DNA from 2 places in the Micromonospora sp. DSM 43699 genome. Region 1 is predicted to be linked to the other one. Evidence: riboswitches for the same ligand, from Rfam matches in the RefSeq annotation. Region 1 holds a riboswitch; the other holds the start of a gene.

Region 1 (11,174 bases):
CGGGAGCGGTCATAGGAGCAGGGTAGTGCCCACGGGCTCAACGCTGCGGGCGCGCAGCCCGATCGGGCTCAACGCTGCGGGCGCGCAGCCCGATCGGGCTCAGCGGTGCGGACGTGCGGCCCGATCGCTGTCGACGACCACCACCTCGCCGTCGGGGGCGGCGCCGGCCAGCGTCTCGTACGCCGAGGGCTCGTCGATCGACTCGGCAAGCAGCGGCACGGCGGTGATCTTGACATCGAACCCGCCCAGCGCCCGCCGGTACGTCCCGACCGACTCCCACTCGGTGAGCAGGCACCAGTGCCGGGGGTCGTCGAGGGCACGCAGCAGCTCGCCGCGCAGGTAGCCGGGGCGGGCGGCGAGCGCGGCCAGTGCGGCGTGCGCCCGGGCGGTGAACTCGTCCGCCGCCTCGACGGCGACCACGAACCGGTTGGTGACAAGCACCGGGTTCCTCCTCGTAGAGTCTGTGGGATGCAGCCTACGCAGCGTCCTCTGCTGGCCCGGTTGGCCCGGGTGAACCCGACGTCGGTGTTCCTCGCCGCCCTGGTGCTGGTGCTGGTGGCGCTCTTCGCGCCCGGCCCGGTGGGCGGGCTGCTGCTGTTGGCGCTGGCCGCCGGGCTGGCCTACCTGCTGACCGTCACGTGGCCGGTGCAGGCGCCGCAGACCCGGCTGATCCGGTTGGTGATGTTGACGCTGCTGGTCACGGTGGCCCTGGTCAAGCTCTTCTGACATGCACTCATGCGTTTTTGACAATCATTCTCGTTTTCACGGACAGTTGCCGACATGACCGCCCGTACCCTGCCCCGCGCCCTGACCGCCGCCACCACCGCCCTGCTCGTCCTGGCCTGCGGCACTGCCTGCTCGACCGACCGGGCCGGGGCCGATCCGGACCGGGTGGACGTGGTCGCCGCCTTCTACCCTCTCCAGTTCGTCGCCGAGCGGGTCGGCGGGGACGCGGTCACCGTCACCAACCTCGCCAAGCCGGGCGCCGAGCCGCACGACCTGGAACTCAACCCCCGGCAGGTGGGCCAGGTCAGCGAGGCCGAGCTGGTCTTCTACCTCAAGGGCTTCCAGCCGGCGGTGGACGAGGCCGTGGCGCAGAACGCCGCCGACCGGGCGTTCGACGTGACGACCGTCGCGCCGCTGCGCGACGCCACAGCCGGCGGCCACGAACATGAGGGTGAGGCAGGTCACGCCGAGGAGGAGGGCGGCGGCAAGGACCCGCATCTCTGGCTCGACCCGACCCGGCTGGCCACCGTCGCCGACAAGCTCGCCGAGCGGCTCGGCGCCCTCGCCCCGGACCGGGCGGCCGACTTCACCACCCGGGCCCGGACGCTCCGTGGCGAGCTGGAGAAGCTCGACGCCGAGTACGCCGCCGGCCTGAAGACCTGCCAGCGCCGGGAGATCGTGGTCAGCCACACCGCCTTCGGCTACCTCGCCGAGCGTTACCGGCTGGAGCAGGTCGGCCTCACCGGGCTCACCCCGGACACCGAGCCCGCCCCGCAGCGGCTGGCCGAGGTCGCCCGGGAGGCCCGTGAGCACGGCGCCACCACGATCTTCTTCGAGACGCTGGTCAGCCCGAAGGTGGCCGAGACCATCGCCGCCGAGGTCGGGGCGAAGACCGCGGTGCTCGACCCGATCGAAGGGCTCTCCGCCGACGGGGGCGGGGAGGACTACCTTTCGGTGATGCGCACCAACCTGACCACGCTCCGTACCGCCCTGGGGTGCTCGTGACCACACCCGTGATCCAGGTCGGGCACGCCACCGCCGGCTACGACGGCCGGCCGGTGCTGCGCGACGTGTCGCTGACCGTCACCGCCGGCGAGGTGGTCGCCGTGCTCGGGGCCAACGGCTCCGGCAAGTCGACACTGATCCGCGCCGTCCTCGGGCTGGTCCCGCTGGGCAGCGGGTCGGTCGCGCTGTTCGGCGTCGCGCAGCGCCGGTTCCGGCAGTGGCACCGGATCGGGTACGTCCCGCAGCGGCTCGGCGCGGGAAGCGGCGTGCCGGCCACCGTCCGCGAGGTGGTGGCCTCCGGGCGGCTGGCCCGCCGGGGTGTGCTGCGTCCACCGGGACGGGCCGACCGGGCGGCGGTCGCCGCGGCGCTGCACGCGGTCGGGCTCGCCGACCGGGCCGGTGACCCGGTGTCCACCCTCTCCGGCGGTCAGCAGCAGCGCACCCTGATCGCCCGCGCGCTGGCCGGCGAGCCGGAGCTGCTGGTGCTCGACGAGCCGACCGCCGGGGTCGACGCGGCCAGCCAGGAGGCGTTCGCCGGGGCGCTGCACGACTTCGTCGGCACCGGGGGCACCGTCCTGCTCGTCGCCCACGAGCTGGGCCCGCTGCGTCCGCTGATCAGCCGGGCCGTGGTGGTGCACCAGGGCGGAATCTGCCACGACGGCGCGGTCCCGGAACCGGCCGGGCACCACGCCGAGCCCGACCACGACCACGTGCACCCGCACGGTCCCGAGGAGCCCGCCGGGCTGTGGAGCAGCTGAGCAATGGACCTCTTCCAGTACGACTTCATGCAGCGGGCGCTGCTCGGCGCCCTGGTGATCGGGCTGACCGCCCCGGCCCTCGGCATCTATCTGGTGCAGCGGCGGCTGGCCCTGATCGGTGACGGCATCGGCCACGTCGCGCTCACCGGTGTCGGCGCCGGCCTGCTGCTCAACCGCTCACCGGTGCTGGTGGCGGTGGTCGCGGCCATCCTCGGCGCGGTCACCATCGAGCTGGTCCGGGCCCGGGGCCGCACCTCCGGCGACCTGGCGCTGGCGCTGCTGTTCTACGGCGGCATCGCCGGTGGGGTGATGCTGGTCGGCCTCTCCGACGCCAGCAGCGCCAACCTCAACGCCTACCTGTTCGGCTCGCTCACCACCACCTCCCCCGCCGACCTGACCACCATCGCGGTGCTCGGGGCGACGATCGCGGTGCTCATGCTGGCGCTGCGCCCGGCACTCTTCGCGGTCTGCCACGACGAGGAGTACGCCCGGGTCGCCGGGCTGCCCGTCCGGGCGCTGAACCTGCTGCTGGCGGTCGCCACCGCGGTCACCGTCACGATCGCCATGCGGGCGGTCGGCGTCCTGCTGATCAGCGCCCTCATGGTGGTGCCGGTGGCCACCGCGCAGCAGGTCACCAGGGGGTTCCGCAGCACCATGACGGCGGCCATGGCGCTCGGCCTGTTCGCCGCCGGGGCGGGGGTCTGGGTGGCGGCCACCGCCGACACCGCCCCCGGCGCCTCGGTGGTGCTGCTGGCGATCACGTCCTTCCTCGTGGTGGCGCTGGCCGCCGCCGCGTGGCGGGTGCTGCGCCGCCGGGCCGCCCCGGCCGCCGCCACCGTCCAGGAGCCGCACGAGGTGGTGCTCCGGTGACGCCGACCGGCGGACCGTCACCGGTGTTGGTTACCGTTACGGGGTGACCGGCACCCACGGCTACGACGCCTTCGAGGGCGCGGGCGAGCTGCTCCGGGCGCTGTCCGCCCCGATCCGGCTGGCGATCGTCAGCGAGCTCGCCCAGGGCGAGCGGTGCGTGCACGAGCTGGTCGAGCAGCTCGGCGCCCCGCAGCCGCTGGTCTCCCAGCACCTGCGGGTGCTGCGGGGGGCGGGGGTGGTGCGGGGCTCCCGACGCGGCCGGGAGATCGCATACGCGCTGGTCGACGAGCACGTCGCGCACATCGTCGCCGACGCGGTCAGCCACGCCGGGGAGGGTCCGTCGTCCGCCGGTGAGCCGTCGGCCGGGCATGCGGGGGGTGCCGGGCGGCCCGCGTCGTGGCACGCTGTCGGCCGTGAAGATCTACGCTGACCGTTCTCCGGTCGCCCTCCGTCAGTTCCTCACCGACCTCCTCGTCGTCGCCTGGGTCTACGCGGCGGTCCGCTTCGCGCTGTGGTTGTACGACCTGGTGGAGAAGCTAGCCGTACCCGGGCAGAAGCTGGAGGGGGCCGGCGGTGGCCTCGCCGACAACCTGGCCGACGCCGGTGGCAAGGTGGGCCGGGTGCCGCTGGTCGGCGACGAGCTGACCGGGCCGTTCACCAAGGCCGCCGACGCCGCGCGGGCGATGGCCGAGGCGGGCCGCGACCAGCAGGAGCTGGTCGGTCAGCTCGCGTTGGCGTTGAGCCTCGCGGTGCTGGTCTTCCCGCTCGGGCTGGTGCTGTTCGGCTGGCTGCCGCTGCGGCTGCGCTGGATGCGCCGGGCCGCCTCGGCGAAGGCCCTCGCCGCCGTCCCGGCCGGCCGGGACCTGCTGGCCCTGCGCGCGCTGACCAGCCAGCCGCTGCGCCGGCTGACCAGGATCGACCCGGACGTGGCCCAGGCGTGGCGGCGCGGTGACGACGCCACCGTCGACGCGCTCGCCGCCCTGGAGCTGCGCCGACTCGGCCTACGCGCCGGCCGCTAGGCCCGGGGCCGGGCGGTGACCGGCCCTGCGGCTGGCCGGTCACCGCCCCGCCCGCCCTCCCCCTCCGCAACGGGTCCCCCGGCGCGGCCGGTCACCATGCCGCAGCTGCGGCGAGTTGTGCCTTCCCGCCCGAGAGGATTAGATGATGATAAATATATTGCGGTAGGGACCGGTCTGCGTGCGTCGGCGCGGGCGGCCCGGAACGGGAGCGATCCATGCCTTTGATTCGCAGTCGGTCGATCGTCGCGGCCGGGGCAGCCGGCCTGGTGGCGATGCTGGCCGCCACACTCATCGGGCTGCCACCGGCGCAGGCGGCGGCCGGTGACGGCACACCCACTGATGCGAACATCGCGTTCGTCGGCCGCTGGGACCGGAGCAACAGCACCGCGTACGTGCCGAACTGGGCCGGTGCCTACCTGAAGACCGGGTTCACCGGCACCACCGTCAAGCTGCGGCAGCGGCGCACCATCGACCTCTACTACAGCATCGACGGGGCCGACTTGAGGTATCTGACCAACGTCAGCGGCACGGTGAACCTGACCCCGAGCCCGCTGCCCGCCGGCAACCACACGCTGCTGGTGTCGTACCGGGTGGTCGCCGGCTCGTACACCGGGGACGCGGTGTTCCAGGGGCTGACCCTCGACTCGGGCGCGCGTACCCTGCCGGCGGCGGTGCGGCCCCGGCTGATCGAGTTCGTCGGCGACTCCATCACCCTCGGCACCACCTCCTCGCGGACGGCGCTGACCGCGTACGGCTGGCTGACCGGTGAGCAGCTCGGCACCGAGCACACCCAGCTCGGCTACGGCGGGGGCTGCCTGGTGGCGACCGCCGACGGCTGCGTCAGCGTGGCCACCCAGTTCCTCCGGACCGGGTATGCGGCGAACAGCCCGAACTGGGACTTCAGCCGCTACCAGGCCGACGCCGTGGTGATCAACCTGGGCACCAACGACCGCAGCCACGGGGTGAGCGGTGCGGACTTCCAGAACCAGTACGCCACGTTCATCCGTACCGTGCGGGGCAAGTACCCGCGCGCGGCGATCTTCGCGCTGCGCACCTTCAGCGGCCGGTACGCCGCGGAGACCGCCGCCGCCGTCACGGCGGTCACCGGTGGCGGGGACCGCAACGTGTTCTATGTGGACACCACCGGCTGGCTGCCCGCCGACGGGTTGAGCGACTCGGTGCACCCGAACGACGCCGGTCACCGGGCGATCACCGCCCGGCTCGCCCCGATCGTCGCCGCGAAGCTGACCACCACTCCGACGCCGACCCCCACCACCGCACCGCCCACGACCACCCCGCCCACGACCACACCGCCCGTGACCACGCCGCCGGTCACCACCGCACCGCCCACCACCCCGCCCGTGACCACCCCGCCGGCCGGCGGGACCGGGTGCGGCGTCGGTTACGCGGTCACCGGGCAGTGGCAGGGCGGTTTCCAGGGCGAGGTGACGATCCGCAACACCGGCACCACCCCGATCGCCGGCTGGACGCTCCAGTGGACGTTCGCCGACGGCCAGCGGGTCAGCCAGGCGTGGAACGCCAGCTACACGCAGAGCGGCGGCACCGTCCGGGCGACCAACGTCAGCTGGAACGGCACGATCGCGGCCGGGGCGACGGTGAGCTTCGGATTCCTGGCCGACGCCACCGGCGCGAACAGCCGACCCACCGGGTTCGCCCTCGACGGCACCGCCTGCGCGGTCTCCTGACGGTCCGCCGTGGTCCGGGTGACCCCGCCACCCGGACCACGGCGGCCGGGGCCGCCCGCTGCGCAGTGCCGACCGCACCCCGGCCGGGGCAGTTCGCACCCGCCCGGCCGGGGCGCTACCATCCGCCCGGCCGGGCCGGGACGCGTCACCGCAGGTAGGCCGAGAGGCCGAGCTGCTGGTTGCGGAGGGCGGTGGCGACCACACCGGCGATCTGCCGGGCTCCGGCCGTCTCGAAGTGGGTGTGGTCGGCGCAGAAGAACGCCCCCACCGCGCCCGAGTTGTAGTCGCCGTTGTTCGGGCAGAGCCGCAGCGTGTTGTAGAGCGTGTAGCTCAGTTTGTGCAGGTCGATGACGGGGACGTTGTTGGCCCGGCCCGCGTCGAACGTCTCGGTGAGGAAGCCCCGGTTGCCGACGGCGGTGCTGCCCGAACAGGTGATCGCGGCGGCCGGGGTGAGGAAGACCGGGTACGCGCCGCGCTGCTGGGCCGCGCGGGCCATCACGCCGAGCAGTTCCTTGTAGCGCGCGGAGCCGACGTGCCGGTTGCAGGTGGCGCTGCCGTCGTTGATGCCGAACTGGATGAACAGGTAGTCGCCTGCCTTCATCCCGCCGTTGGCGTTGAGCATGGCCTGCCAGCGGGTCGAGTAGGTCTGCGGGTTGACCACGCACTCGCCGGCAGAGTTCATCGTGGTGGTGACGTTCGGGTCGTACAGCCAGGTCTGGATGCTGCGCCCGCCGACCGCGCTGTTGACCACCGTGGCGTTGCCGTTGAAGTACTGGCCGAACTGGTTGCCCCAGCCGACCGGGCAGACGGTGCCGGAGGACGGGTTGGCGACCGTGGAGTCGCCGGCCAGCCACACGGTGACCGGCCGCTGCGCCGAGGGGGTCGGGCTGGGCGTCGGAGTGGGCGTGGGCGTCCGGGTCGGGGTCGGGGTCGGGGTGGGCGTCGGGGTCGGGGTGGGCGTCGGGGTCGGCGGGGTGGACGGCGGCGGGCAGGGGGTGGCGGTCGGCGTCGCGCCGGTGCAGGAGACCCCGTTGAGCGCGAACGCGGTGGGCACCGGGTTGGCGGTGGTCCACGCGCCGTTGAAGCCGAAGCTGACGCCTGCCCCGGTCGCGATGGCGGCGTTGTAACCGGCGTCCTTCGCGCTGACCGCCGTCCCGTTCTGGGTGACCGTGGCGTTCCACGCCTGGCTGACCTGCTGGCCGGTGGCGAAGGCCCAGGTGAGCGTCCAGCCGGAGACCGGGTCGCCGAGGTTGGTGACCGTGACGTCCGCACCGAAGCCGCCCTGCCACTCGCTGGTGACCTTGTAGTCGACCCGGCAGCCGGTCGCGGCGGCGGTGGCGGCCCCGCTCGCCACGGCCACCCCGCCCGCGAGGACCGCCAGAGTGATCACGCCAAGTCCGGCGGTACGCCGCCGCGCTGCTCTCATCGTCCGCTCCTCGTCGGTGGTGCCGGGCCGGCGTCGGCTGCCCGTGTGGGCCACCGCACGCGCCCCTTCGACGGGGCGGAGTCGGCCACACGCCCGGGACGAGGCGTGACAGTTATCGATGTTACTCGATATCAGTCGCCCCGGTTCCACGATGTCCACCGTCGTACGACGAGCACCGCCCCACCCCTCGTCTAGGGTGGGGCGGTGCTCTACTTCCTGATCGTCGTCGCCGTGCTGCTGCTGGCGTACGCCGCCGTGCTGGTCAGCTTCGTCAGGCGCGGGCGCAAGATCCCGCCGCAGGCGTACCTGGTGCTGGCGCTGCTCAACGGGCTCATCCTGGCGGCCGTGCTGGCCTGGGCCGTCGCCCGCTGACGAACGGACGGCGACCGGCCGAGGAGCCGGTGGACCGCCACGCCATCCCGCCCGCCGCACCCGTTCCGCGCGGCGGGCGGGGTCAGTCGCCGGTCAGCACGATCGGCTCGTCATCGTCGTCGTCGATGTCGTCGTCACCCCAGTTGCGCCGGACGAACGGCAGGACCACCCAGAACGTCAGGAACCACAGGCCGGTGATCACGGTGAGCACCACGGCGATGCCGGTGTCCAGCACGAAGTCGGCGATCAGCAGGACCGCGCTCACCATGGCGACAAGCATGAAGGCCAGACCACCGGTGGCCATCCGGTGGGCGAAGCGGACCAGCTCCGGCTTGCGACCCTGCCGGAACAGCGCCCGGTGGAAGGCGACCGGCGAAATGATCATCGCGGTGGCCGCGGCGGCGGACAACAACGCGAGGATGTAGACGTCCCGCTGGAACTCGCTGGTCCGGGTGAACCCGTTGCTGAACGGCAGGGTCAGCAGGAAGGCGAAGAGGATCTGCACGCCGGTCTGGGCGACCCGCAACTCCTGGAGCAGATCGGCGAAGTTGCGCTGCCAGCGCTGCTTCTCGGATTCCTTCGACACGGGCGACCTCCGGGGTGAGACGTACGGCCGGCGGGGGCGTCCCCGTCGGCAGCAACGCCTGTGCCCCATCGATACCTGCCCGAAACCGATTCACGACCCCGGCCCCGCAAGATCGCGCTCGATCCATGTTGTAGTGGCCTCCCGCCGCACGGATACCACGACAACCAGGAATCGAGTACCACGACAACCAGGATCGAGTACCACGACAACCAGGATCGAGTACCACTACCACCAGGATCGAGCGTGACCCGGCTCCCCGGCAACGCTCAGACCGCCCCGCGCACCCGGGCCAGGATCGCCTCGGCCAGCGGGCCCGGGGCCTCGTCCGGGATCCAGTGGGTGACCCCGGGCAGCACCACGAAGCGGTAGTCCCCCGACACGTGCCGGGCGCACGCCTGCGCGGCGGTACGCCCCACGGCCACGTCCCGGTCGCTCCACACGTAACTGGTCGGCACGGTCACCGGGCCGACCGCCTTCAGGTCCCGCCCCGACATCGCCCGGTACCAGTTCAACGCGCCGGTCAACGCCCCCGGCACCCGCATCGGCCCGGCGTACCGGGCCACCCGGGCGGGGTCACCGACGCCGGCCAGCATCCGGCGCAGCACCGCCGCCCGCCAGGCCAGCAGCACCCGCTCCGCCAGCCCCGCGCGGCGGAACAACGCCATGTACGACGAGCGCGCCCGCTGCCCCCGGTCGGCGGAGAGCGCGTAGCCGAAGGCGGCCGGATGTGGCACCGAGACCGCGGTGAGGGTGCGCACCCGCTCCGGATGCCGGGCGGCCAGCGCCCAGGCGACGATCGCGCCCCAGTCGTGCCCCACCACGTGCGCGGCGTCGACGCCCAACTCGTCGAGCAGCGCCACCGCGTCGGCGACCAGCTCCGGCAACCGGTAAGCGGCCACCCCGGCGGGCCGGGCGTCGGGCGAGTAGCCCCGCTGGTCCGGGGCGTAGGTGCGCAGCCCCGCGGCGTGCAGGGCGGGCACCACATCGTCCCACTCCCCGCCGTGCTGGGGGAAGCCGTGCAGCAGCAGCACGACCGCGCCGCCCTCGGGGCCACCGGCCCGTACGTCGAACGTGAGCCCTCGCGCCGGTACCCGCATGACCGGCAGCCTACCCAGCCCCGACGGCGCCGCACCCCGGGCGGACGCCCGGCGGTGGTCGCGACCCGGACGCCCGGCGGACCGGCGTCGACTGCCGGGAACCGTGGCCTGCTGGGTCGTTGCCGCAGGTCGGTGCTAGCGTCTGCCGAGACAACTTCACATCCGACAGGGGAGCGCACAGCGCTGAGAGTGCGGGCATCGCCCGCAGACCCTCGAACCTGATCTGGGTAATGCCAGCGCAGGGAGTTCGGTCGACCTCCAGCCGCGCCGCCGTCCGGCAGCCGCCGGGCGCGGCGTGCGTCTTCTCCTGGTTCGATCACTGGACTGGGAGCACCGACATGAAACACACCGACAGCAACCGGTGGCGCACCATCGACATCGTGGTCGCCGCCGTGATCGCCGTGGCCTTCGGCGTCATCTTCTGGGCCTGGGGCCTGGTCTGGAAGGCCGCCGACCCGGCGTTCGCCGCCGCCCCGGCCAGCCAGGCGGTGATGTACGGCGTCTGGCTGGTCCCGGCGGTGCTCGGCGGCCTGGTGATCCGCAAGCCCGGGGCGGCCCTGTTCTGCGAGGCCGTCGCCGCCACCGTCTCCGCGCTGCTCGGCGCGGAGTGGGGCGGCATCACCATCGTGCAGGGGCTGATCCAGGGTCTCGGCGCGGAGTTGGCCTTCGCCGCGTTCCGCTACCGGTCGTTCCGGCTGCCGGTGGCGGTGCTGGCCGGCGCGCTGACCGGGCTGAGCGCCGCCCTGTTCGACTTCTTCGTCTGGAACGCCGAGTACGCCCTGACCAGCTACCGGCTGCCGTACGCGGCGCTGACGGTGCTCAGCGCCGCCGTCGTCGCCGGGGTCGGCGGCTGGTACCTGACCCGCGCGCTGGCCGAGACCGGCGTGCTGGACCGGTTCCCCTCCGGCCGTGACCGCACCCTGGTCTGACCTTCCCTGGCGATCATGGAGGTGCCGGCGACGTGGCGAGTGTGAGGCTGGTCGGCTTCGGCTGGCGGCACGCCGGTCGGCGGGCCTGGGCGGTACGCGGGGTGGACCTGCGGATCGACCACGGGGAACGGGTGCTGCTGCTCGGGCCGTCCGGGGCCGGCAAGAGCACCCTGCTGGCCGCGCTGGCCGGGCTGCTGCCGGCGGACTCCGGCGAGCAGGAGGGCACCGTCGAGATCGACGGCCTCGACCCGGCCAAGGCCCGCGAGCGGGTCGGCACCGTCTTCCAGGACCCGCAGTCCCAGTTGGTGATGGCCCGCAGCGGCGACGACGTCGCGTTCGGCCTGGAGAACCGGGGGGTGCCCGGCGACGAGATCTGGCCCCGGGTGGACGAGGCGCTGCGCCGGGTCGGTTTCCCGTACCACCGGGACCGGCCCACCGCGGCGCTGTCCGGCGGCGAACAGCAGCGACTCGCCCTGGCCGGCGTGCTGGCACTGCGCCCCGGGCTGCTGCTGCTCGACGAGCCGACCGCCAACCTCGACCCGGCCGGCGCGGAGCTGGTGCGCGGGGCGGTGGCCGGCGCGCTGGACCCCGACACCACCCTGGTCCTGGTCGAGCACCGGGTCGCCGACGCCCTCGCCCTGGTCGACCGGGTGGTGGTGCTGGCACCCGGTGGCGGGGTC
Region 2 (11,174 bases), on a different contig from region 1:
GACTCGCCGGCCGCGTCCACGTCACCGCCGGTGACCACCACGAACTCCGGGCCGGCGGCCGCCAGGTCCTGCGCCGCCACGACCATCTCCTCGACCGTGTCCACCGGGCGTCCGGTGAGGGCGGCGGCCTCCGCGCAGTTCGGCGTCGCCACCCGGGCGTACGGCAGCAGCCGCTCGACCGCCGCCACCACCCCGAGCCGGTGTCCACTGGTGGCGACGAGCACCGGGTCGACGACGAGGTGCGGCAGCCGGCCCGCCTTCGCCGCCTCGGCCACCGCGTCGGCTACCGCCGGGGTGCCGAGCATCCCGGTCTTCACCGCGCGCACCGCGAAGTCGGTGAGCACGCTGTCGAGCTGCTCGGTGACGGTGCGCGGGGGCAGCGGCAGCACGGCGTCCACGCCCCGGGTGTTCTGCGCGGTGACAGCGGTCAGCACACTCGTGCCGTACGCGCCGAGGGCGGCGAAGACCTTCAGGTCGGCCTGGATGCCGGCCCCGCCGCCGGAGTCCGAGCCGGCGATGGTGAGCACGGTCGTGGGCGTCATGTCGTCTCCTCGGGCCACGCCCCGCCGACCGGGATGCGGTCCGTCGGGCGGGGGGTCGAAGGGAAGGCGCTGGTGAGGGTGGCGGCGACCCCGGTCGGGTCGGCGGCGCGCATGATCGCGCCGAGCACCGCCACCCCGACCGCGCCCGCTCCGACACAGGCCGTCACCTGTGCCGGGGTCTCGATGCCGCCCAGGGCGAACACGGGCACCGGGCTGATCCGGACGAGCCGGCGCAGCCCGTCCGGGCGCAGGGGTGGGCCGTAGCCGGGTTTGCTGCGGGTGGTCCAGACCGGCGAGAGCGTCACGTAGTCCTCGGTGGTGAGTCGGGCCAGCTCCGCCGCGTCGTGGCAGGACCGACCGACGAGCCCGACGGCCGGCGGCGGGTACGGCCCGGGCGCTGCCAGATGCACCGCCCCACCGGCAGCGCCCGGACCCCGACCGAGCGGGTCAGGGCCAGCCGAGCCGTCGCCGAGCGGGTCTGGGCCGGCGACGATCAGGGTGCCGCCGGCCTCGGCCAGGACGGCCCGCAGGTCGACGGCGAGCGCCAGCCGACCGGCGCGGGGCAGGTCCTTCTCCCGCAGCACCACCCACCGCACGCCACCGCGTACCGCCTTCGCGACGACGTCGACGAGGTCGCCGCGCGCCGCCCGTCGGTCCGTCAGCAGCACCACCCCGGCCGGCCGGGGGACGGGTGTGGCGGCGGGGCGGGTCACAGGTCGGGCCTTCCGTCGTCGGGGGTGGAGGCGAGGGCGTGGAAGCGGCGGGGAATCCGCCCGGCGGTGTACGCGAGCCGTCCGGCCTGGACGCCGTACCGCATGGCGGTGGCCATCGCCGTCGGGTCGGCGGCCCGGGTGACGGCGCTGGCCAGCAGCACCCCGTCGCAGCCCAGCTCCATGGCGAGCGCCGCGTCGGAGGCGGTGCCGATCCCGGCGTCGAGGATCACCGGCACGTCGACGCCCTGCCGGATCAGCCGGATGTGGTGCGGGTTGGTCACCCCGAGGCCGGAGCCGATCGGCGCGCCGGCCGGCATCACCGCCGCGCAGCCGACGTCGGCCAGCCGACGGGCCAGCACCGGGTCGTCCGAGGTGTACGGCAGCACGACGAAGCCGTCGGCGACGAGTTCCTCGGCCGCCCGCAGCAGCTCCACCCCGTCCGGGAGCAGGGTCCGCTCGTCGCCGATCACCTCCAGCTTCACCCAGTCGGTGTCGAACGCCTCCCGGGCCAGCCGGGCCACCTTCACCGCCTCCCCTGCGGTGTAGCAGCCGGCGGTGTTGGGCAGCAGCCGCACCGCGCACCGGTCGAGCAGGTCGAGCAGGCCACCGGCGGTGCCGGGGGCGGTGTCGACCCGGCGCAGGGCGAGGGTGACAAGTTCGGTGCCGGAGGCCCGGATCGCCTGCTCCAGCACGTGCAGGTTGGCCGCGCCGCCGGTACCGAGGATGAGCCGGGAGGTGAAGGTCTGGTCGGCGATGGTGAGGGGCATCCCGGTCACCCGCCCTGGGCGGCGCTGAGCACCTCGACCCGGTCACCGTCGCGCAGCACGGCGCCCGGCCAGCCGCCCCGGGGAACCACCTCGCCGTTGACCGCGACGGCGAGGCCGCGCCGCTGCTCGGTGACGGCCCGGACCAGGTCCGCGACGGTCGATCCGCCGGCCAGCTCCCGGCCGACACCGTTGACGATCAGTCGCACGTCTCCTCCTCGTTCGCCGTGTGCCGGTCCCGTCCGACGCCGCCGGCCGTCGGCCGCGCCCCGGCCGGGGCGGCGAACCGGTCGGCGGTGAAGGGGGTGAGCAGCGGGTCCGGTTCGCCGTTGACGATCAGCTCGGTGATCAGGTCGGCGGTGACCGGGGTGAGCACGATGCCGTGCCGGTGGTGGCCGGTGGCGGCGAGCACTCCGGGCCGGCCGGGCAGCGGCCCGAGGATCGGCGCGTTGTCCGGGGTGCCGGGGCGCAGCCCGGCGACGGCCTCGACCAGCTCGTACTCGGCCAACTCCGGGGCCAGGTCGACGGCGGCGCGGAGCAGGCGCAGCACCGCACCGGCGGTCACCTCGGTGTCGGCACGCTCCTCGACGGTCGCCCCGACCACCACCTCGCCGCTGTCGCGAGGCACCAGGTAGACCGACTCGCCGTCGGCGTACCCGCGGATGACGTGCCGGAAGCCGGGCGGACGGCGATCGGGCGCGCGTAGCCGCAGGACCTGGCCCTTGACCGGGCGGACCGGCAGCCCGGTGAGCGCGGCGGCCCCGCAGCCGGCGGCGACCACGACGACCGGCGCGGCCAGCTCGGCCAGCCGGGTCACCGCGCCGGGGACCAGGGCCGCGCCGGCCCGTTCGGCGGCGACCCGCAGCGCGGCGACCAGCAGACGCGGGTCGACCTGGTGGTCACCGGGGGCGACCGCGCCGCCGCGCAGTCGCGGGGTCAACGCCGGCTCGCGGTCCCGCAGCTCCGACGGGCGCAGCGCGGTGATCGGCAATCCCAACCCCTGCTGGTACGACCAGAGCCGGCGCGCCTCGGCCAGGTCGTCCCCGGTCAGCCCGACGACGAGGGTGCCGTCGGTGCGGTACCCGAACCCGGTGCCGGCGGCCTCGGTCAGCTCGGCGGCGAAGCCCGGCCAGCGGGCGGCGGACTCGGCGAGCAACCCGGTCAGCTCCCGCTCGCCGAAGTACGCCTCGGCGACCGGGGCCAGCATCCCGGCGGCGACCCGCGACGCGCCGGAGCCGGGGGCCGGATCGTGCACGGTCACCCGCAGGCCGCGGGCGGCGCAGCGCCAGGCGATCGCCAGCCCGACCGGCCCCGCCCCGACGACGGCGACGTCCGGGCCGCTCAACACGTCAGCGCCGCGATCAGCTCGGCGGTGGCCCGCCCCGGGTCGGCGGCGGCGGAGAGCGCCCCGACCACCGCCACCCCGTACGCCCCGGCGGCCCGCAGCACCGGGACTGTGGCGACGGTGACCCCGCCGATGGCGATCACCGGCACGTCGACGGCCTCGGCGACGGCGCGGAGTCCGGCCGGGCCGATCGGGTCGGGCAGGCCGGTCTTGGTGCTGGTCGGGTGGCACGGACCGACGCCCAGGTAGCTGGCCCCGGCGGCGACCGCCCGCGCCGCGCCGCCGGGTTCCCGGGCGGTCGCGCCGAGTACGGCGGCACCACCGAGGATCCGTCGGGCCGCCGCGACGGGCAGGTCGTCCGCGCCGACGTGGCCGCCGTCGGCGTCCACCGCGAGGGCCACGTGCAGCCGGTCGTTGACCAGGCACGTCGCCCCGTACGGCAGGCAGAGCGCCCGCGCCTGCCGGGCCAGCTCGTACGCCTGCCGGTCGGTGGTCCCGTCGGTGACCCGGACCTGGACGACCAGGTCGGCGCGGGCTACCGGGAGGGCGGCGCGCAGCACGGCGAGCGGGTCGCACCCGGGTCGGGTGTCGGTGATCAGATGCAGTCGGCCGAGGGACGGCACGGCAACTCTCCTCCCTGCGCCGGCATTACCCGGATCAGGTTCGACGGTCGGGGGCTCTCAGCCCCCCTCTCAGCCCGGTGTACCGGGCTCCCGTGGGTTACGTGCCTGTCACCGTACGACAGATCCGCTGATCCGCCAAGGGGTGTTACATCGATCCAGCAGTGTCTATGATTACCTTTCTTGGCTTCTCTCCACATAAGCCGGAAATGCGAGTCGGCGATACCGAATCGTTACATGCTCATGCCTTGCCGGAAACCAATCCAGCGGCGCTAATTTGTTCAACCGATCGACATTATTCCGGTGACCGGCCTCGACGAGGTCGGCACCTGATCGCCACCGATGCGGACCTCGGCGGGCCCGCACCCATCCGACCGGGGACGGTCTGCGGCGAGTCGTCCCCATGCCCCCACCACTGTCCAGCACGGACATAAGGAGCATGGAGTGTCTCCATCCCGCCACCGCCGCGCACGTCGCGGCCCACTGGGCGCCGGGCTACTTGCCCTCTCCCTACTCGCCAGCGGTCTGATCGGCGGCACCCCCGCCCAGGCCGCTCCCGCCGCGGCGGCCCTGCCACAGGCCGCACCGGCACCCGCACCAGCGGCGGCAGCCGCCGCCGAACCCTTCTCGGTCCTGGTCTTCTCCAAGACCGCCGGATTCCGGCACGACGCCATCCCGGCCGGCATCGCCGCGATCCAGAAGCTCGGCACCGACAACGGGTTCACCGTCGACACCACCGAGGACGGGGCCGCCTTCAACGACGCCAACCTGGCGAAGTACCAGGCGGTCATCTGGCTCTCCACCACCGGTGACGTCCTCGACGCCACCCAGCAGGCCGCGTTCGAGCGCTACATCAAGGCCGGCGGCGGTTACGCAGGCGTGCACGCCGCCTCGGACACCGAGTACGACTGGGCCTGGTACGGCAACCTGGTCGGCGCGTACTTCTCCGGCCACCCGGCCAACCAGCAGGCCACCGTCAAGGTCGAGGACCACGCCCACCCGTCGACCGCCACCCTGCCGGACCGCTGGTCCCGCTTCGACGAGTGGTACAACTTCCGCACCAACCCGCGCTCCAAGGTGCACGTGCTGGCCAGCCTGGACGAGAAGTCCTACAGCCCGGGTGCCGGCGCGATGGGTGCGGACCACCCCACCGCCTGGTGCCAGGACTACGACGGCGGCCGGTCCTGGTACACCGGCGGCGGCCACACCCAGGCGTCGTACACCGAGCCGGAGTTCCTCTCCCACCTGCTCGGCGGCATCCGCACCGCGGCCGGGGTCGAGAACGCCGACTGCGGCGCCACCAAGACCTCGAACTTCGAGAAGATCACGCTGGACAGCAACACCAACAACCCGATGGAGCTGGACATCGCTCCGGACGGCCGGGTGTTCTACGCCGAGCGTGACGGCCGGGTGCAGATCGTGAAGCCGGACACCGGCAACACGGTCACCGCCGTCCGACTGGACGTCTTCACCGGCAACGAGGACGGCCTGCTCGGTCTCCGCCTCGACCCGAAGTTCACCACCAACAAGTGGATCTACCTGTACTACGCACCGGCCGGTGGCGCCCCGCGCAACTACCTGTCCCGGTTCACCGTCAACGGTGACACCATCGACAAGGCCACCGAGAAGGTCGTCCTCCAGGTCGACACCCAGCGCAACACCTGCTGCCACGCCGGCGGCAGCATGACCTTCGACTCGAAGGGCAACCTCTACCTCGCCACCGGCGACAACACCAACCCGTTCGAGTCGAGCGCCTTCACGCCGATCGACGAGCGGGCCGGCCGGCAGGACTACGACGCGCAGCGCAGCGCCGGCAACACCAACGACCTGCGCGGCAAGGTGATCCGGATCCACCCGGAGGACGACGGCACCTACACCGTCCCGACGGGGAACCTGTTCGCCCCGGGCACCGCGAAGACCCGTTCCGAGATCTTCGGCATGGGCTTCCGTAACCCGTTCCGGATCGGCGTCGACCAGAAGACCGACACCCTCTACGTCGCCGACTACGGGCCGGACGCCTCGGCGGCCAACCCGAACCGCGGCCCCGAGGGCCTGGTGGAGTGGAACATCGTCGCCACGGCCGGCAACTACGGCTGGCCGTACTGCACCGGCAACAACAAGGCGTACAACGACTACACCTTCCCGTCCGGGCCGAGCGGGGCGAAGTTCGACTGCGCCGCGCCGGTGAACGACTCGCCGAACAACACCGGCCTGACCAACCTGCCGCCGGCCATCGCGGCGACGGTGGACTACGGCTACGCCGGCGACCCGCGCTTCCCCGAGATCGGCGGCGGCGGCGCCCCGATGGGCGGCCCGGTCTACCGCTACGACGCCGACAGCACGTCCAGCCGCAAGTGGCCGGCGTACTACGACGGCAAGGCGCTCCTCGGCGAGTGGAACCAGTCGAAGATGTACACGATGCAGGTCAGCGCGGACGGCAAGTCGCTGATCGACATCAACCAGCTGCTCACCGGCATGCCGATGGTCCGCCCGATGGACTTCGAGTTCGGGCCGGACGGCGCGCTCTACATGATCGAGTGGGGCACCGGCTTCGGCGGCAACAACGACGACTCCGGGGTCTACCGGATCGACTACACCGCCGGTGACCGCGCCCCGATCGCCGAGGCCAGCGCCGACCCCACCTCCGGGGCCGCACCGCTGACCGTGAAGTTCTCCAGCGCCGGTTCCCGTGACCCCGACGGTGGCACGCTGACCTACGCCTGGAAGTTCGGTGACGGGCAGACCTCCACCGAGGCAAACCCCACCCACACCTACACCACCGCCGGCGACTACACCGCCCAGCTCACCGTGACCAACCCCAAGGGTCGTACCGCGGTGGCGAACGTGCCGGTGACGGTCGGCAACACCGCCCCGACGGTGACCATCGAGTTCCCGCCCAGCGGCGGCTTCTTCGAGTGGGGCGACCAGGTCAAGTACACGATCAAGGTGACCGACCCGGAGGACGGCGCCATCGACTGTGACCGGGTGCAGCTGCAGGTGCTGCTCGGCCACGACGAGCACGCCCACCCGCTGGAGCAGCACACCGGCTGCACCGGCACCGTGCAGACCTCGCTGGCGTCCGGGCACGGCGCGGAGGCGAACGTCTTCGCGGTCTTCGAGGCCACCTACACCGACGACGGCGGTTCCGGCAGCGCCGGCCCGCTGACCGGCCGGGCGATCGAGATCCTCCAGCCCAAGCGCAAGCAGGCCGAGTACTTCACGGCCACCGGTCGGGCCCCGGGCAGCACCGGCGGCGGTGACCCGGGCGTGCAGAAGGAGACCACCACCGACACCGCCGGCGGCGGCCAGAACATCGGCTTCATCGAGGACGGCGACTGGTGGTCGCTCGACCCGGCCAACCTGACCGGGGTCGACCAGATCCGGTTCCGGGCGGCCTCCGAGGTCCAGGGCGGTCGGATCGACGTGCACGCCGGCGCCGTCGACGGCCCGATCGTGGCGACGGCCGTCGTGCCCAGCACGGGCGGTTGGCAGCAGTTCGTCGACGTGACCGCGCCGGTGACCGGTGCGGCCGAGGGCGCGCTGTACTTCGTCGCCAAGGACCCGGCCGGCGGCACCGGTTCGCTGGTCAACGTCAACTGGATGGACTTCATCGGCCGGGGCGTCACCGACAACGCGCCGCCGCAGGTGACGGCCACCGCCACCCCGGCGACCGGCACCGCGCCGGTCACCGTCGCCTTCAAGGGCACGGCCACCGACGCCGAGGGCGACACCCCGCTGACGTACGCCTGGGACTTCGGTGACGGCGGGACGGCGACCACCCTGGACGCCACCCACACGTACACCACCCCGGGCACCTTCACCGCCACCCTGACGGTGACGGACAAGCGGGGCGCGAAGTCGTACGCGACCGTCCCGGTGAAGGTGGACGCGCCGACCAACTCCTGCCTCGGAGCGCGGTCGGACGACTTCGCCGGCAACAGCCTGAACAAGGACCGTTGGTCGGTCGTCCGGGAGAACCAGCTCTACTCGGTCTCCGACGGGGCGCTGCGGCTGCCCACCGCCTCCGGTGACCTGTACGGCACCCGCAACGACGCGACCAACCTGGTGCTCCAGCCCGCACCCAGCGGGGCCTGGCAGGCCACCACCAAGGTCACCGTGCCAGTCACCGCCGACTACCAGCAGGCCGGCCTGCTGATCTACGGCGACGACGACAACTACGCCAAGGTGGACCTGCTCTACGGCGGTTCCCGCAAGGTGGAGTTCATCCGGGAGACCGCGGCGACCCCGCGCAACGACGCGGCCGACGCCGTGGCCGCACCCGCCGGTGACACCATCTGGCTGCGGCTGATCAGCGACGGCACCAACCTCACCGCGGCGTACTCCACCGACGGTGCGACGTTCACCCCGGTCGGCCGGTCCGCCGCGCTGGCCGGCATCACCAACCCGCGGATCGGGCTGCTCGCCCTCAACGGCGGCACCACCGCGCCGGTGGTGGACGCGGTCTTCGACTCGTTCGTGGTCTCGCCGGACGCCCCGGCCGGCCCGGTCGCCCCGTCTGACGAGTTCACCGGCACCACGCTCGACAAGTGCCGGTGGAACGCGGTGCTCCGAGAGGACCCGGCCGCCTACCGGGTGGCCGACGGCGCGCTGAAGATCGACGTGCCGAAGGGTGACATCTACGGCACCAGCAACACCGGGCCGACGAACTTCATCCTCCAGACCGCGCCGACCGGCGACTGGACCCTGGAGACGAAGGTCGACGGCAGCGCGCTGGCCGAGCAGTACCAGCAGGCCGGTCTGATCGTCCACGCCGACGACGACAACTACGTCAAGTTGGACTTCATCGTGGACAACCAGGCCGGTCAGACGGCCTCCCGGCGGATCGAGTTCCGTGGCGAACTCGCCGGGGTGACGCAGAACCCGCAGCCGCAGGTCTCCAACCTGACCTCGGCGGTGTGGTACCTGCGGCTGGCCCGGGCCGGTGACACCTTCACCGCGTCCTACTCGGCGGACGGGCAGGAGTGGACCACGTTCGAGACGGTGACGAACAGCGCCGTCGGGGCCACCCCGAAGATCGGTCTGTTCACCCTCGGTGCGAACGCGGCCACCTCGAAGACGGCCTCGTTCGACTACTTCCGGCTCTCCACCAAGGCGGCCGACACGACCGCCCCGGTGACCACGGCCACCGTCTCCGGCACCCCGACCGAGGGTTGGCACAACGGCCCGGTCACCGTGACGCTGGCGGCTGCCGACGAGGCCGGCGGTAGCGGGGTGGCGAGCACCGAGTACCAGCTCGACGGGGCCACCACGTGGACCGCGTACACCGAGCCGGTGCAGGTCACCGGGGACGGCACGCACGAGGTGCGGTTCCGGTCGACCGACTCCGCCGGCAACGTGGAGGCGACGAAGAAGGTCGCCGTGAAGATCGACGCCACCGCGCCGGTCAGCTCGGCGGCGTTCGCCCCGGCGAACGACGACGGCTGGCACAACGGCACCGTCCCGGTGGTGATCACCTCCACCGACGCCGGTTCCGGGGTCAAGAAGCTGGAGTGGTCGCTCGACGGTGGCGCCTGGACGGCGTACACCACGCCGGTCGAGGTGACCGGGGACGGCACGCACGAGCTGCTGTACCGGGCCACCGACGCCGCCGGCAACGTCGAGTCGCTGAAGTCGGCGGTCGTGAAGATCGACGGCACCAAGCCGACGCTGCTGGTCTCCGGCATCGCCGACGGCCAGCTCTACGGTGACAGCCAGGACGTCCGGATCTCGTGGCAGGCGGTCGACCCGACCTCCGGCATCAAGACGACCTCCGGCGTGCTGGACGGCCGGGCGTACGCCAGCGGCACCCTGCAGGCGCTGTACGAGCTGCCGCTCGGCCTGCACGAGCTGAAGGTGACCGCGACCGACAAGGCGGGCAACTCCACCACCTCGTCGGTCCGGTTCTACGTCACCACCTCGTTCCGGGACATGCAGAACCTGCTGGACCGGTTCAAGGCGACCGGACGACTCTCCACCAAGGCGCACCGTCAGCTGTCCAACAAGCTGGACGCGGTGCGGGAGTCCGAGGCGGCGGGCAACGACAAGCGGGCGGTGCAGCAGTTGACCGCCTTCAAGGCGTTGGCCAACGATGCCGCCCTGGTGACCGACACCGACGTCCGGGACGTGCTGGTCCGGGACGCCGACGCCATGATCGTCCGGCTCGGTGGCGCGGCCACCAAGGCCGGCGTCAAGGCGAACGACAACAAGTCGGTGGACGGGGCCGGTCGGCTCGGTGCCGACCCCACCCGGATCGCCGCGGGCGGTTCGCTGTAACACCACCACTACCGGGGCCGCTCCCACCGTCGACACCGACGGTGGGGGCGGCCCCTCCACATCGGAAGGGGACGTCGATGCGTACCTTCAGAGTTTTCGCCGCCGCGCTGGTCGCGGCGGGCCTGGTGGCCCTGCCGGCGGGTCCGGCGGCGGCGCACGACGGCAAGTTGAAGCTGACAGTGGCCGGTGACGGGGCCGGCGGGATCACCGTGCAGGCCGTGCACGCCGACGGCCACCGCCTGGACCAGCCGGTGCTGCTCACCCTGACCGCCGAGGGCGAGGGTGGCCGGACGGCCGGGCCGGTGCAGATCGCCCCGGCGGCAGAGGGGCAGGGCTTCTACAGCAGCGGTGCGCTGCTCTCCCCCGGCGACTGGCGGGTGACTGTCAGCGCACCTGCCCCGTACCTCAGCACGGCGAGCGCCCGGGTGCAGGCCCGGGTGGCCCAGTCGCCGTCACCGGTCGCCGCCGCGCGCCCGGCGGCCGGGGCGGAGGCGGCCGGGGCCGGCTGGTGGCCGTGGCTGGCCGGCGGCCTCGTGGTGGTCGTCGCCGGGGCGGCCCTGCTGCTGTGGCGTCGCCGCCGCGCCGACCCCGGACCCGGAGGCCAACCGGCCGGGCTGGGCGGCTGACGACCGTCAGAGCAGGGCGTCCAGGGCGTCGAGGTCGGCGTCGGTGGGCTGCCAGGTGCCGGCGGCAGCGTTCGCCCGCACCTGCTCGGGGGTGGTCGCCCCGGCGATGACGGAGGCCACCGCAGGCCGGGCGGCCAGCCCGCCGATGGCGACCTGGAGCAGGCTGAGCCCCCGCTGCGACGCGTACGACTCCAGCGCCTCGATGGTGTCCCAGCGGGCGGCGGCCAGCCGCTCGGCGTACCGGCCACCGCCGGAGAGGCGGCTGCCGGCGGGCGGGGCGGCGTTGCGCTG

The links. Region 1 has a riboswitch for thiamine pyrophosphate ahead of AC0AIB_RS24435 (ECF transporter S component). Riboswitches for the same ligand answer to the same signal wherever they lie in the genome.
Region 2: it holds a riboswitch for thiamine pyrophosphate, as region 1 does, so the genes downstream of both, thiE (thiamine phosphate synthase) here and AC0AIB_RS24435 (ECF transporter S component) in region 1, are expected to answer to the same signal.

The regions. Positions count from the first base shown of each region.
Region 1 covers NZ_JBTMMT010000062.1:15,367-26,540, reverse strand. The annotation lists gene AC0AIB_RS24495 (antibiotic biosynthesis monooxygenase family protein) at 100-441, opposite strand; gene AC0AIB_RS24490 (DUF6703 family protein) at 469-726, shown strand; gene AC0AIB_RS24485 (metal ABC transporter substrate-binding protein) at 781-1,731, shown strand; gene AC0AIB_RS24480 (metal ABC transporter ATP-binding protein) at 1,728-2,489, shown strand; gene AC0AIB_RS24475 (metal ABC transporter permease) at 2,493-3,359, shown strand; partial or broken gene AC0AIB_RS24470 (ArsR/SmtB family transcription factor) at 3,403-3,705, shown strand; gene AC0AIB_RS24465 (hypothetical protein) at 3,773-4,378, shown strand; gene AC0AIB_RS24460 (cellulose binding domain-containing protein) at 4,594-6,084, shown strand; gene AC0AIB_RS24455 (cellulose binding domain-containing protein) at 6,230-7,510, opposite strand; gene AC0AIB_RS24450 (hypothetical protein) at 7,715-7,882, shown strand; gene AC0AIB_RS24445 (DUF6328 family protein) at 7,965-8,468, opposite strand; gene AC0AIB_RS24440 (alpha/beta fold hydrolase) at 8,735-9,565, opposite strand; TPP riboswitch at 9,723-9,828, shown strand; gene AC0AIB_RS24435 (ECF transporter S component) at 9,904-10,494, shown strand; gene AC0AIB_RS24430 (ABC transporter ATP-binding protein) at 10,527-11,174, shown strand, end outside.
Region 2 covers NZ_JBTMMT010000082.1:1,868-13,041, forward strand. The annotation lists gene thiD (bifunctional hydroxymethylpyrimidine kinase/phosphomethylpyrimidine kinase) at 1-542, opposite strand, end outside; gene AC0AIB_RS27575 (thiamine phosphate synthase) at 539-1,255, opposite strand; gene AC0AIB_RS27580 (thiazole synthase) at 1,252-2,022, opposite strand; gene thiS (sulfur carrier protein ThiS) at 2,028-2,228, opposite strand; gene thiO (glycine oxidase ThiO) at 2,219-3,367, opposite strand; gene thiE (thiamine phosphate synthase) at 3,361-3,987, opposite strand; TPP riboswitch at 3,982-4,091, opposite strand; gene AC0AIB_RS27600 (ThuA domain-containing protein) at 4,429-10,257, shown strand; gene AC0AIB_RS27605 (hypothetical protein) at 10,335-10,883, shown strand; gene AC0AIB_RS27610 (aldo/keto reductase) at 10,890-11,174, opposite strand, start outside.